One region of the Peribacillus sp. NPDC096540 genome, then DNA from elsewhere that is predicted to be linked to it. Evidence: riboswitches for the same ligand, from Rfam matches in the RefSeq annotation. Region 1 holds a riboswitch; the other holds the start of a gene.

Region 1 (7,331 bases):
CCTCTTTGGAATAACGCAAGATTGGTTGTCTAGCTGCTTGGACCTCATCCAATCGCCCAATGACCGTAGTATGTGGTGCGTCTAAAACAACACCTGGGTTTTCTTCCACTTCTTTGGCAATTTGAATCATTACATCCGCAAAAGCATCGAGTGTTTCTTTTGACTCTGTTTCTGTCGGTTCAATCATCAAACATTCCTCAACATTTAACGGGAAATAGATGGTCGGCGGATGGTAGCCGAAATCTAGCAGACGCTTTGCCATATCAAGTGTTCTTACACCCAGCTTTTTCTGCCTAGATCCGGATAGGACAAATTCATGCTTGCAAATTTGTAAATATGGCGCTTCAAAATATGGCTCTAATCTTTTACGAAGGTAATTAGCATGAAGGACGGCACTTTCAGATACTTGGCGCAGCCCTTCTGGCCCCATCGTGCGAATATAAGTATACGCCCGCAAGAGAATTCCGAAGTTTCCATAATACCCTTTTACCCTTCCGATAGAGTGCGAATAATTAGAGTTCAGCACATATTTATCACCGTCTTTTTCTATGCGCGGCACTGGCAAGTAAGGAATAAGTTTCTCTTTCACACCGACAGGACCTGCCCCTGGACCGCCACCTCCATGAGGCGTCGTAAATGTTTTGTGAAGATTTAAGTGCACGATGTCAAAGCCCATTTGACCTGGTGTTGTTTTACCTAAAATGGCATTGGCATTCGCTCCGTCATAATATAATAGGCCCCCTGCTTCATGAACAACCTGAGCGATTTCCACAATTTCTTTTTCAAAAAGTCCAAGGGTATTCGGATTTGTCAACATTAGTGCAGCTGTATCAGGCCCCACATGTTTCTTTAATTCTTCTAGGTCAACTAATCCACTTTTATCGGATGGGATCGTGATTGTTTGAAAACCAGCAACACTTGCACTTGCAGGATTTGTACCGTGCGCGGAGTCTGGAACAAGTACTTTCGTTCTGGTTTCACCTTTTTGAGCATGATACGCCTTAACCATCATTAAACCTGTCCATTCCCCTTGAGCCCCAGCAGATGGCTGTAAAGTTACAGCATCCATTCCTGTAATGACAGCTAGCTCTTCTTGTAATTCATATAAAACTTCTAATGCACCCTGTACTGTTTCAACGGGCTGATATGGATGAATGCGGCTAAAGCCTTCCAAACGTGCCACATCTTCATTTATTTTCGGATTGTACTTCATCGTACAAGAACCCAGTGGATAGAATCCATTATCGATCCCATGGTTTTTATTAGAAAGCGCTGTGTAATGGCGGACAAGCTGCAACTCTGATACTTCTGGGAGCTCCGCCGGTTCGTCACGAATTAAATGCTTTGGAAATTTGTCATTTATATCAACATAGTCAACGTCACTATCCGGAATACTTGAACCTACACGTCCTGGACGACTTATTTCAAAAATTAACTCATTATATTCAACCATTTACAATCGCCTCCAAAGCATCAACAAATTGGTCAATTTCTTCTTTTGTTCGCTGCTCAGTCACAGCTAGCAGCATTTGATTTCCAAAGTCGTAATCACTTTCTAAATCAAATCCACCGATAATACCCGCCTTAAGAAGTTTTGCATTGACTTCCTTTACCGGACGAGGAAGCCCGACAACAAACTCATTGAAGAATGGTGCTTCATTGATTATGGTATAGCCCTTCTGTTCTAATGTTTTCGCCATGTAATCAGCTTTCTCAATGTTTAGCTGTGCCATTTGACGAATCCCTTGCTTTCCAAGTGATGTCATACAAATAGAGGAGGCAAGAGCATTTAATGCCTGGTTGGAACAAATATTGGATGAGGCTTTATCACGGCGAATATGCTGTTCACGCGCTTGCAGTGTTAACACAAATCCACGTTGTCCTTTTTCATCTGCTGTTTGCCCTACAATACGTCCTGGGATTTTGCGCATGAGTTTCTTACTTACCGCAAAATAGCCGCAGTGTGGACCGCCAAAGGACATCGGGATTCCTAATGGCTGCATATCACCGATCACAATATCTGCCCCAAGTTTCCCAGGAGCTTGTAAGAGTGCTAGTGCAAGAGGATTGGCGCTTACGATTAAAAGGGCACCTTTTTCTTCCGCAATTTTCTTAATTGCTTTTAAATCCTCTATGGAACCGAAGAAATTTGGATATTGCACAATTACGGCAGCAGTGTCCTTATCAATTTGTTCTTGCAGCTTCCCTAAATCTGTAACCTCATCAGCAAGATTTACTTCCTCAGCTGTGTATCCCGGACCTCCAGCTACTGTATGTAAAATAGCACGGGATTCAGGATGTACCGCTTTGGATACAAGTACTTTTGAACGTCTTGTAGATGCAACGGCAAGTGATGCAGCTTCTGCAAGCGATGTAAAACCATCGTACATGGAAGAGTTAGCCACATCCATTCCTGTCAACTCACAAACCATCGTTTGAAATTCAAAAATCGCTTGTAATTCACCTTGACTGATCTCCGGTTGGTAGGGTGTATAAGCTGTGTAAAATTCGGAACGTGAAATCATATGATTTACCACACTTGGAATATAGTGATCATATGTACCCGCACCTAGGAAAGTTGGGTAATGATTAGCATTTTTGTTTTTTGTAGCAAGCCGATTCATTTTTTTCAAAAGAAGCGGTTCAGGAACCGCCTCTGGAATGTTTAGCTCATCCTGCAGGCTAATTCCAGCTGGAATATCTTCAAATAACTCATCTATAGAAGAAATATTTAAAAATTTGAGCATTTCCTCTTGGTCCTGTTTCGTATCAGGGAGGTATCTATAAGTGGCTGTCATATTATTCCTCTCCTTCATTAGTAAATGCTTGATATTCATCTTCGTTTAGAAGTGAATCTAACTCTTCTGGATTGGACATTTCTACTTCGACTAACCACCCTGCTTCAAATGGATGCTCGTTAATCGTCTCTGGAGCGCCTTCTAACTCTTCGTTTACAGTAACTACCGTACCTGAAACAGGTGAGTAAAGTTCGGAAACTGCTTTAACTGACTCGATCGTTCCCATCGATTCATTGACAGTTACTTCATCATCAATCGCTGGATTTTCAACAAAGACGATATCACCTAATGCCTTTTGTGCATAATCAGAGATTCCAATACGTACACGATTTCCTTCTAATTGTTGCACCCACTCATGTTCTTTGCTATATCGTAAATTTGATATTACTTTTGTCATTGTATTTTCCCCTTTTCGTTTTTTACTATTCACATAATTCTGAATATATTTCAGATAATTTACTCATAGCAGGTTGTCGATTTCGGGCTGCATGCAAGGTACCGGAAATCAACTTAAGAAAACTACACGATAACTCTATTAAAATATTTCCACTTATCTTTTGTAGAATGGTGCATTAACAATAACAGCTTCAATCAGTTTATTACGGATTTCCACTTTTATCGGCGCCCCCACTTCAGCTTGGTTGGCTGATATCAAGGCAAGCCCTAAGCTTTTCTTCAAAGATGGTGATTGTGTTCCGGATGTAACAATACCTATTTCCTCTCCACCTTTAGAAATTACCTTATAACCATGACGCGGAATCCCCCGGCCTGTTACTTCAATCCCTACTAATTTTCGTTTTAATCCAGCTTCTTTTTGTGCTGTAAGAGCAGATTTTCCGATAAAGTCACTTTCTTTGTTCGTCTTTACGACAAAGCCGATGCCTGCTTCAAGCGGGCTGATATCGTTACTTAGTTCTTGGCCATAGAGTGCAAGACGTGCTTCAAGCCGAAGCGTGTCCCGTGCACCAAGTCCACATGGTTGTAATCCATTCGTGGTTCCTGCTTCTAAGAGCTTTTCCCAGAGTACTACCGCTTTGTCTGCTGCTAAATAAAGTTCATATCCATTTTCTCCTGTGTAACCTGTACGGGATACAAGTATGTCGGTAATCCCGGAGATGCTGACATGTTGGGCGAATTTAAAAGAGCCAATTTCTGATAAATCTATTTCCGTTAACTTTTGCAAAATGCTTTCTGCCTTTGGACCTTGGATCGCAAGCTGAGCGATGTCTTCCGAAATATTTTGGAGCGCCATCTCTCCTTTTACATGCTGCTTCATCCATTCGTAATCTTTCTCAATGTTTGCGGCATTAATAACGAGTAAATATTTTTCATTCCCTAATTTATAAACTAATAAATCATCGACCGTTCCGCCGTCTGGATAGCACATTGCGGTATACTGTGCTTGATTGATGCTAAGCTTTGTTACATCATTTGTAACAAGGTAGTTAATATAACTCTCGGCATCTTTACCTTCCACAAGTACTTCTCCCATATGAGAAACATCAAAAAGTCCTGCTTCTGTTCGAACAGCTTCATGCTCTTCTAAAATGCTGGTAAATTGAACTGGCAGAGCCCAGCCACCAAAATCAATAACTTTTGCCCCGTACTTTTTATATACTTCAAAAAGCGGTGTTTGCTTTAATGCTGTTTCAGTACCCATGATCTACCCCCAATTATAATTTTTTGCAAAATAGATGTTCTTTCATCCGTTTACCGGTTTCTTTCATAGCCAAGCCTCCAAATGACGTTTCTCGAAGGTTTCTTGGCATATCATTTCCTAACTTATACATGGCTTCAATTATCTCATCACAAGGAATGCGGCTTTCAATCCCTGCTAGAGACATGTCGGCCGCTGAAAATGCAATCGAGGCTCCAATCGCATTCCGCATGATGCAAGGAACTTCAACAAGTCCTGCGACTGGATCATAAACCAATCCTAAAAGTGACTTCATCGCAATGGCTGTCGCATTCACGGCTTGCTTTGGCGATCCGCCTTTTAACTCAACGATTGTCCCAGCTGCCATGGCCGTTGAGGTTTCAGTAAAGGAATACTTCCATTGAGCTACCCCTTTGCTTACACAGTAATTGGCTGTTGAAATAACGGATAAACATCACAAATCCCTTTGGTTGTTTCTTTTGCTTTCTCAAGAACGTCTTTATTTCCTTTACTCTTTAGAACAGTTGCAATCACTTCACCAATTTTCACCATTTCTTCTTTCTTCATGCCTCGGGTCGTTAAAGCTGCTGTTCCCATTCGGATACCGCTCGTAACAAATGGCTTTTCTGGATCATATGGAATCGTATTTTTATTAACGGTAATGCCCGCTTCTTCTAATAATTTCTCTGCTTCTTTCCCTGTTAAATTCCACGGGCGCAAATCTAAAAGGACAATATGATTATCTGTTCCACCAGAAACAAGGGCTGCACCTTCATTTTTTAATGTTTCTCCAAGTGTTGCAGCATTTTCAATGACTTGTTTCGTATAATCCTTAAAGCTTGGTTGAAAAGCCTCGTTGAAAGCAACCGCTTTTGCTGCAATGATGTGCATGAGTGGGCCGCCTTGAATTCCTGGGAACACGGATTTATTAATCGCTTTGATAATTTCTTCATCGTTTGTTAAAACGATACCCCCGCGCGGTCCTCTCAATGTTTTATGAGTAGTACTTGTCACAACATCTGCATATGGGATTGGAGATGGGTGAAGACCAGTTGCTACCAGCCCTGCTATATGAGCCATATCCACCATAAGTTTTGCACCAACTTGATCGGCAATTTCTTTAAATCGTGCAAAATTAATCGTTCTTGGATAGGCACTTGTCCCTGCAATAATCAATTTAGGTTTTTCTTTCTTTGCCATAGCTTCCAACTCATCATAATCAATTAATTGAGTATCTTCTTTAACTCCGTAGGACACAACTTCAAACCATTTTCCTGAAACGCTGACTGGACTTCCATGTGTTAAGTGGCCGCCATGTGAAAGGTTCATTCCCATCACTTTATCACCAGGCTGAAGCAGTGCGAAAAAAACTGCGAAATTGGCTTGTGCACCTGAGTGAGGCTGAACATTTGCATATTTGGCACCAAAAAGCTTTGTTAAGCGCTCAATAGCTGCTTGTTCTGCCACATCGACAAATTCACATCCACCATAATAGCGCTTTCCTGGATAACCTTCTGCATATTTATTTGTCATCACGCTTCCCATTGCCTCTAATACATCTGGGCTAACGAAGTTTTCTGATGCAATTAATTCCAGGGTTTGATGTTGACGTTGTCCTTCCTTCTCAATCGCTTCAAAAATGGTTAAATCATTTTGTTTTAAACTCATTTTATTTTCCTCCTAGACATTTTTTAATTATTCTGATTTTTAATGTGGTTCGAGACACTAAAATCTCTTTCCCGCTACAGTTACTTTTCTATGAAGACTGTTAAAAACAGTATGATTTACTACCTTTTTTGCACGCAAAAAAGGACAGAAAAGGGTAACGTAGCGTTCTCTACCCTTCTCTGTCCTTTTACCTGAGAGTTTAGCTCCATTTTTAATAGAACCTTTCCCCTTTGGTGGCGTACATGTTTATACGCGCTCTCCAGAGGTGCGTCCAGTTGTGGTTCCATCTACCTGAGAGATTTGTTCCAAGGGTCTTTTTGGAACTTGCTCCTTCGGTGGCTTGTGTCGCATTGCACTCTCCCACAACTGTCATCCGCTTATTCAATTTGGTAAATTTAGAATAGTTGTTGTGGCTAATTATGTCAAGCATTTTTGAAAGCGCTAACAACACTATTCTAAAATAATCTTTTTTCTCATCAAAATATGATCATTCAGATATCTTAATGGTTGCTTATTGAAGCGGGCAGATTGCCACTTAATTTCCCGCTGCCTTCCTCTGATTCGACTGATCTACCTCCGTTTTCCGCATCCTATAAATCGTAATCAGCATAATAAACCAAACAGGAGTTACGAACAAGGCAACACGAGTATCTTCCGAAAGTGCAAGCACAACAAGTACGAACGCTAGGAAAGTAAGGATCAAGTAATTAGAAATTGGATAAAGTGGTAATTTAAATTTGTTCATTTTCGCTAGATCTGGCCTTGTTTTGCGGTATTTTAAATGACTGATGACAGTAACTCCCCAAATAAAGATGAAACATACTGTAGAAATACTTGTAATTAACGTAAATACTCCCTCTGGCATTAAATAGTTCAAAACAACGGAAATTAGAATGACGACAGTTGAAAAGGCCAATGCATTGGAAGGTACTTTACGGGCATTAAGTTTTGCAAATGGCACAGGTGCATTTTTATCTTTGGCAGTGAGTATACCATCCGGCTTGTACTGAAGATTGCGCTGTTACATGCCGAAGCAGCCGATGTTAGGACGACAAAATTGACGATGCCAGCAGCCGCAGCGATACCAACAGCCACGAATACTTGGACGAATGGGCTTTCCGATGGGATGATTGCGTTCCACGGATAAACACTCATAATGACAATAAGTGCACCAATGTAGAAAATTATAATCCGAATAGGAATATTAT
Region 2 (7,331 bases), on a different contig from region 1:
AAAGACACCATATTTAATATGGTTCCAGACTGTCGACAAAGTCGACAGCTGTTTTTTTGTATAAAGTTTAGCAACAATATATTGTTTCCTTCTTTCAAATTCACAACTAAATGTGCTAATTAAAAGATGCAAAAACCCAATAGGAAGAGCTTCTTTTTCCACCTTGATAAAGGAATAAATAGAAAGGGCATGTTTTGAAAAAAGATTAATCAAAACATGCCCTTATACTATTTAATTGGATTATTCTTTTATAAAAAAGATTGATCATTTTTGTGTTCCTTAATCAACTAACGCACCTGTTAACTTAAGTACATTCTTTCAAAATTTTGTTTTTATAATAAAGGCTATGTTTAAGAATAATGTTGATTATTTTAAAGTTTTAAAGGAAGTCCGTTATGTGCTTCCTTAATGAATATTTTAAAAGATGGGGGATCACCACTTGAATATCAAATTTGTACCGTACCTATCTAAAAATAACGTCTCACTCTATTCATATATTTTATATACTCTTCCCCAAATTTCTTGATACACCATCTTTCTTCTGAAAGAATAATCCAGTGCGCTGATATTTGGAAAACTATTAATAACCCAAGCAATATCCATGAATGTGTAAGCAATACACAACCCAAGAAGTAAATGAAATATGCAATGTACATAGGATTGCGGGATATTCGATATAACCCGTTTACATTTATCCCATTCATTTTAGGTTTAGCATAATTTACTATAGATACCGCATATAAAACAATTCCTGAAATATAGATTATTAGGCCGATATAAAACCAAACTGAGTCTGTTCTAATTTTGAGTAGTAATAAAAATAATAGAATAAGGGCGGTCGTAATTTGATAAATCCAGAAAGCCACTTTTTCTTTTCCCAATAATGGAGCAAAGAAACCTGCACGTTTAGGCCCCTCTTTACTTATTGCACTCAATAGGCCATACCTTATAAGTATAATTGGTATAACTGTCAAAAATGCATCCATTCTATCCCACCTTTTAGGTCTTTAATTTACAATTGAAGTTTATTGCTACTTATTTATATTACGAATACCCCAAAATATGTAAACTTACATTTATTCCATAATTTAAGAAATCCTCTAGTGTTTGAAACATATTCATCCTCCTCACTTAAATACTTCACAGAGCGATTATTTGTCTCATCTAAATACTCCTTCCAGAAAAAAATATTAAGTAATAAGTTCTACAAATAATAAATAATCCCTTGTTGAACTCCCTGCCCAATAAGTTGTTTAACGTAATCCAAAGCGTGGTTCATCGCCAAGAGATACTCCTAATTTCCAGACACTACTGAAAAACCGGTATCTACTAGGGGAGTAATGCCAGACATATAGTATTCTTTAATACTAAAAAAAGGTGGACATGTTGGTATTGATATAGGGAATAAGTAATCATGGGAGGCACAAACTAGTACTGGCATCCCATTTGTGATAGAACAAAATACTTCCAAGTCGAGTATGCACCTGAGTGAGGCTGAACCTTTGCATATTTGGCACCAAACAGCTTTGTTAAGTGCTCAATAGCTGCTTGTTCTGCCACATCATCAAATTCACATCCGCCATAATAACGTATTCCTGGATAACCCTCTGCATATTTATTCGTCATCACACTTCCCATGGCCTCTAATACATCTTGGCTGACGAAGTTTTCTGATGCGATCAACTCTAGTGTTTGATGTTGCCGTTGCCTTTCGTTTTCAATTGCTTAAAAATGGTTTGATCATTTTTCTGCAAACTCATTCTTATTTCCTCCTTTTTTTAGATAGCTGCTGCCACTTCATATCATGTTCCCTGTTTTTGCACGCAAAAAAGGACAGAAAAGGGTAATGGCAACATTCCCTTCTCTGTCCTTTTACCTGAGAGTTTAACTCTATGCTAAAAAGAGTCTTCCCCTTTGGTGGCGTTTTATAAACGCTCTCTCCAGAGTTGCGTCCCATTGTGGTTCTTTACCTGAGAGATTTGTTCCAAGGTTTTTTTGGAACTTGCTCCTTCAGTGGCTGTCTACATTGCACTCTCCCACAATCGTCATCAGCTATATATTTTTTTGAAACACTCTAAATATTCGCGATTGTACATTATTTACATAAGTATTTTTTATGGTATCGCCTCTTTATTTATACATATTCAGGAAACTAAGAAAAGATAAAACGGAGGAAAATCACTTTATATCAGCAAACGCTTTCAAATTTAACAGACTAATGCTTCTTTATGTAGTTCTGCTCTTGATAATCGCTGATTGCAGCCTGGTTTTTCTCTTTTTCTTTTAAAACATAACTAAGTAAGTCTAATGAGAGGCGCGCTGCCACTTGTCCAGTTATTCCCGTATGATCGTAAGGAGTAGCTACTTCTACCATATCAAAACCGATTACTTCTCCTCTTTTTGCAATTCCATGGAGTAATTCGTTGACTTCATCATAAAGCAGGCCTCCAGGAGAAGGTGTGCCTGTCGCAGGGGCGATCGATGGGTCGAGGCCATCAATGTCCATGGTAATATAATATTTTTCACCTTCTGGAATAAGTTCCAGAACCTGTTCAAATCCCATCTTTCTCATTTGGCGGGGAGACAAGATGACACTTCCGTATTCTCTGGCAGCATCGACATCTTCTTTTTTACTGCTGCTGATTCCACGAATGCCCAATTGGAAAATCTTTTGAACATGATTCATTTCAGATAAGCGGCGGATGCAACTTCCATGTCCAACCCGCATTCCTGAACGGTGATCTGCCCAGTCTAAATGTGCATCAATCTGGATCACATGAAATGGCCCGAGTTCACCCAAGCCCTTTCCTACTGGAATTGTAATGGAATGATCTCCACCTAAAACAACTGGCATTGCACCTTTTGAAACGATTTTTCGAATGGCTATTTCCGTATTATCATGGGATTGCATCATATCCCCATGGACTATGTCTACATCACCGCAATCAACGACTTTCCATTTCGGGCCAAGATAAATGATATCATTTTCAATATCATAGGCACCATCTAACCCGAAACTATATAATGTAGAGCCCTCCCGAATTCCTCTTGGACCCATTCTTGCGCCTGACTTCCATTGTGTTCCCATATCATTTGGAACTCCAATGACAGCTACATCTGCATCTAGCTGGTCTAGATCAGGACATACGGGATATTTCCCGAACGTACAGATTCCGGTAAAAGGTAAATTAAGATGTTGTTTTTCATTATTCGACATGAACTTTGCCTCCCACTTGTATTACGTCCTCGTTAATATATAGGCAAGCTTCCTGCCAACCTATAAAACTAGGCAAAACGGAATTGTGTAGTCAATAATGACTACCAGGAACCAACATATTTTCTGATTACTCGATTCTCCCTAGTAAACGCCACGGAGAAAGAGCGCGTGGAATATAATACATATACTGTAAAATATTATTATTTTCTTGTTAGGTCTTAAATTAGGTCTTAAAAAACAAATCTTGATGAACTAGCACTAGTAAAATAAACAATTAGGCTGACAGCTTTCTTTCTTTTCCAGCCCATTTACAGAAATAACATTTTAAAATTTTGGTGGATTCAAAAAAATGCTTCCTCTATTATTAGAACTTCTTCGATGTAAGCATTACTCACTCTCTTTTACTCATTTATCTCTACTTCTCAATTTTTAATGATCAAACCACTTGGTTGGTTCCACTTCTAAGTTAATGTTGATTTGTTTTACCTCACTAAACTCATCTAAACCAAAAGTTCCTAATCCACGGCCAATTCCGCTCTGTTTGTAGCCTCCCCACGGGGCTTCATTGTAGGCTAGATTGTAGGCATTAATCCATGTAATTCCGGCCCTTATTTTCTTAATCACTCTTAAAGCCTTTGCACCGTCTTGGGAAAATACACCTGCTGCGAGGCCATATGGGGAATCATTAGCAAGCTGGATGGCTTCCGCTTCATCTTTAAACTTTTGTACAGTCAGTACTGGCCCAAATATTTCTTCCTGAACAATTCTCATGTCCGGTTTGGTATCAACAAATATTGTCGGCTCAACAAAATAGCCCTTTTCAAGCCCATTGCTTGTGATACGCTTGCCGCCGCAGGCTAATGTCGCCCCTTCTTCTATGCCATGTTGAATATATTGGAGTACCTCATTCATATGTGCTTCACTGACAAGGGCACCCATTTCTGTAGAAGGTTGATCACCAGGACCGACTTGGATCTTTTTCGCTTTCTCTATCAGTCTATCGATAAACTTGTCGTGAATGCTCTCTTCAAGCAGCAAACGCGATCCTGCATTACAAACTTGACCTGCATTTACAAAAATCCCATATAAAGCATAATCCACTGCTGTCTCAAAGTCTGCGTCGGCGAAAATGATGTTAGGTGACTTGCCGCCTAGTTCGAGGGCAATGTTCTTAATATTTCCAGCAGCTGTTTTCATGATGCTTCTGCCCGTTGAGGTGCTGCCAGTGAATGAAACCATATCGACTTTATCGCTTTCCGCTATTTCATTTCCTACGGTTCCCCCACCGCCCATCACGAGATTGGCAACGCCATCTGGAATGCCAACTTCTTTGATAATCTCGAACAATTTGGTAGTGGTAACCGGAGTTATCCCGGCTGGTTTAAACACGACCGCATTTCCTGCAGCAAGGGCAGGGGCTATTTTCCAAGCTCCCGTCAGTAAAGGAAAATTCCACGGAGCGATCAGTCCACATACCCCTACCGGCTCTCGAACAACCATAGCCTGTACAGGACCAGAAACAGGATACGTTTGGCCGTCCGGTTTTGTGACTAAACCGGCATAGTAGCGAAAACAATCCGCTGCGTCAGCAATGTCAAACTCTGACTCTTTAAGAGGTTTTCCGGTATTGGCTGTTTCAAGTTGGCTAAGCTCAGATACATTTTCTTCAATCTTCTCCGCTATTTTAAATAAATAGGAAGCCCGTTCCGAAGCCGGTAAGTCCGACCAAATCCCAGAATCAAATGCTAGTCGTGCTGCATCAATAGCCATCTTGGCATCTTCTGCATTTCCGTTGGGAGCCTCTGCAATGATCTTGCCGTTTGCCGGATTTACAATATTTTTCTTCTGTTTACTTAAAGAATCCATCCACTCACCGTTTATAAACATTTTCAACTTATGCAATTTGAAAAACCTCCAGTTCGTTAATCTTACTTTATAGCAATCTCATATCCATAAATAGCTAATTATGTACCCGCAGCAAGTGGGCATACGCATGTTTTCTGTAAAACATGGCGGCCGCCCAATTAAAACTCCCATCAAGCCGGCCGCCGATTCAAAAATTCTAGATCAACATTAATCTAGTTAAATTTTTAAATTAATGTTGTGTTTTTCGCCTCATAAGTCTTTTGGAATAATGCCAAATAATCTTCGCGTGTCACTTTTCTTGAATTCGTCTGTGTACATAAATGAACTGCTGCCCCTTCAGCAAGGAATGGGAAATCTTCCGGATTGACATTATTTAAATCTCGAAAATCAGGAATGCCAATTTTACGAGCAAGCTCTTTTAACAATACAACACCTTCATAGGCAGTTTCCTCAATTGTTTTACCTTCTTTATTTGCTCCAAGTTTTTCAGCTACAATTGCATGTTTTTCAGGGTTTGAAGGAATATTAAATTCAAACACATGTGGAAGAAAGATAGAATTTGCTACCCCATGTGGAGTATCATAAAGACCTCCAAGTGGTTCAGCCATAGCATGTACAGCACCAAGATCCGCGTGATTAAATGCCATACCTGCAATTAAACTGGCTACAAGCATATTTTTCCGTCCTTCTAAGTCGTTCCCATTTTCTACAGCTAACGGAAGGTACTTAGCAATTAATTCAATTGAATAAAGACTGAGAGCATCTGAAATTGGTTCAGCAATATTGCTGGTATAAGCTTCGATAGCATGTGTAAGTGCATCCATTCCAGTAGCAGCAGTAATAGATTTAGGCAGAGTTAGAGTTAATTCAGGATCCAAAATTGCTAGTTTCGGAGCCAGTCTAATGTCAAGTATAGCCTCTTTCTGTTTTGTAACTGTATCTGTAATGACAGAACCTGTTGTAACCTCACTTCCAGTACCTGAAGTTGTAGGAATACAAATAAGTGGAGTGATTTCTCTCTCTAGTAAATTAAAACCGTAACGATCTCTAAGCTCTCCTCCATGGGTTAAAAGTGTACCAATTGCTTTTGCTGTATCCATCGAACTTCCGCCGCCAAGACCTATCAAAAGATCTATTTCCTCGTCTTTAAATTGTTGATAGGCTCTATGGCAATCTACATCTTTTGGATTAGGAGTAATTTCATCAAAAACAATATAATTGACACCTTCCTGGTCTAACGAATCGGTAACCTTTTGTAAAATTCCAGTTTGCGCCAGTCCTTTATCGGTAATTAGAAGTGCCTTTTTTCCTCCTAGCTCTTTTGCTCTTTTCCCAATATTTTTAACTTTTCCGTTCCCAAACTCTATAGAAGTAGGAAGATTGAAATTAAAATCCCAGATCATCATTAATTTCCCCTTTCAATTTTTCAAATAGTGTAATAGTATAGTGACTCACTCTCTTTTACTCTTTTATATCTACTTCTTCATTTTTTATTGATCAAACCACTTGGTTGGCTCCACTTCTAAATTAATGTTAATTTGTTTTACCTCACTAAACTCATCTAAACCAAAAGTTCCTAATCCACGGCCAATTCCGCTCTGTTTGTAGCCTCCCCACGGTGCTTCATTGTAGGCTAGATTATAAGCATTAATCCACGTAATTCCTGCTCTTATTTTCTTAGTCACTCTTAAAGCCTTCGCGCCGTCTTGTGAAAATACACCTGCTGCGAGGCCGTATGGAGTATCATTGGCAAGTTGGATGGCTTCCGCTTCATCTTTAAATTTTTGCACGGTAAGTACTGGCCCGAATATTTCTTCCTGAACAATTCTCATGTCCGGTTTGGTATCAACAAATATCGTCGGCTCAACAAAATAGCCCATTTCAAGTCCATTGCTTGTGATACGCTTGCCGCCGCAGGCTAATGTCGCCCCTTCTTCTATGCCAAGTTGAATATATTGGAGTACCTTATTCATATGCGATTCACTGACAAGGGCACCCATTTGTGTAGACGGTTGATCACCAGGGCCGACCCGGATCTTTTTCGCTTTCTCTATCAGTCTATCGATAAACTTGTCGTGAATGCTCTCTTCAAGCAGCAAACGCGATCCTGCATTACAAATTTGGCCGGCGTTTACAAAAATTCCATATAAAGCATAATCCACGGCCGTCTCAAAGTCTGCGTCGGCAAAAACGATGTTTGGTGACTTGCCGCCTAATTCGAGTGCAATGTTTTTAATATTTCCAGCTG

What was found. Region 1 has a riboswitch for glycine ahead of glyA (serine hydroxymethyltransferase). Riboswitches for the same ligand answer to the same signal wherever they lie in the genome.
Region 2: it holds a riboswitch for glycine, as region 1 does, so the genes downstream of both, glyA (serine hydroxymethyltransferase) here and glyA (serine hydroxymethyltransferase) in region 1, are expected to answer to the same signal.

What each region holds. Positions count from the first base shown of each region.
Region 1 covers NZ_JBNNTG010000061.1:4,832-12,162, forward strand. The annotation lists gene gcvPB (aminomethyl-transferring glycine dehydrogenase subunit GcvPB) at 1-1,453, opposite strand, end outside; gene gcvPA (aminomethyl-transferring glycine dehydrogenase subunit GcvPA) at 1,446-2,798, opposite strand; gene gcvH (glycine cleavage system protein GcvH) at 2,800-3,195, opposite strand; gene gcvT (glycine cleavage system aminomethyltransferase GcvT) at 3,349-4,458, opposite strand; gene ACQKMR_RS26890 (L-serine ammonia-lyase, iron-sulfur-dependent, subunit alpha) at 4,472-4,822, opposite strand; gene glyA (serine hydroxymethyltransferase) at 4,873-6,123, opposite strand; glycine riboswitch at 6,293-6,396, opposite strand; partial or broken gene ACQKMR_RS26900 (amino acid permease) at 6,659-7,331, opposite strand, start outside.
Region 2 covers NZ_JBNNTG010000056.1:9,726-17,056, forward strand. The annotation lists gene ACQKMR_RS26425 (methyltransferase family protein) at 468-986, opposite strand; partial or broken gene glyA (serine hydroxymethyltransferase) at 1,441-1,760, opposite strand; glycine riboswitch at 1,856-1,949, opposite strand; glycine riboswitch at 1,950-2,049, opposite strand; gene speB (agmatinase) at 2,216-3,217, opposite strand; gene ACQKMR_RS26440 (aldehyde dehydrogenase family protein) at 3,647-5,119, opposite strand; gene ACQKMR_RS26445 (iron-containing alcohol dehydrogenase) at 5,308-6,489, opposite strand; gene ACQKMR_RS26450 (aldehyde dehydrogenase family protein) at 6,574-7,331, opposite strand, start outside.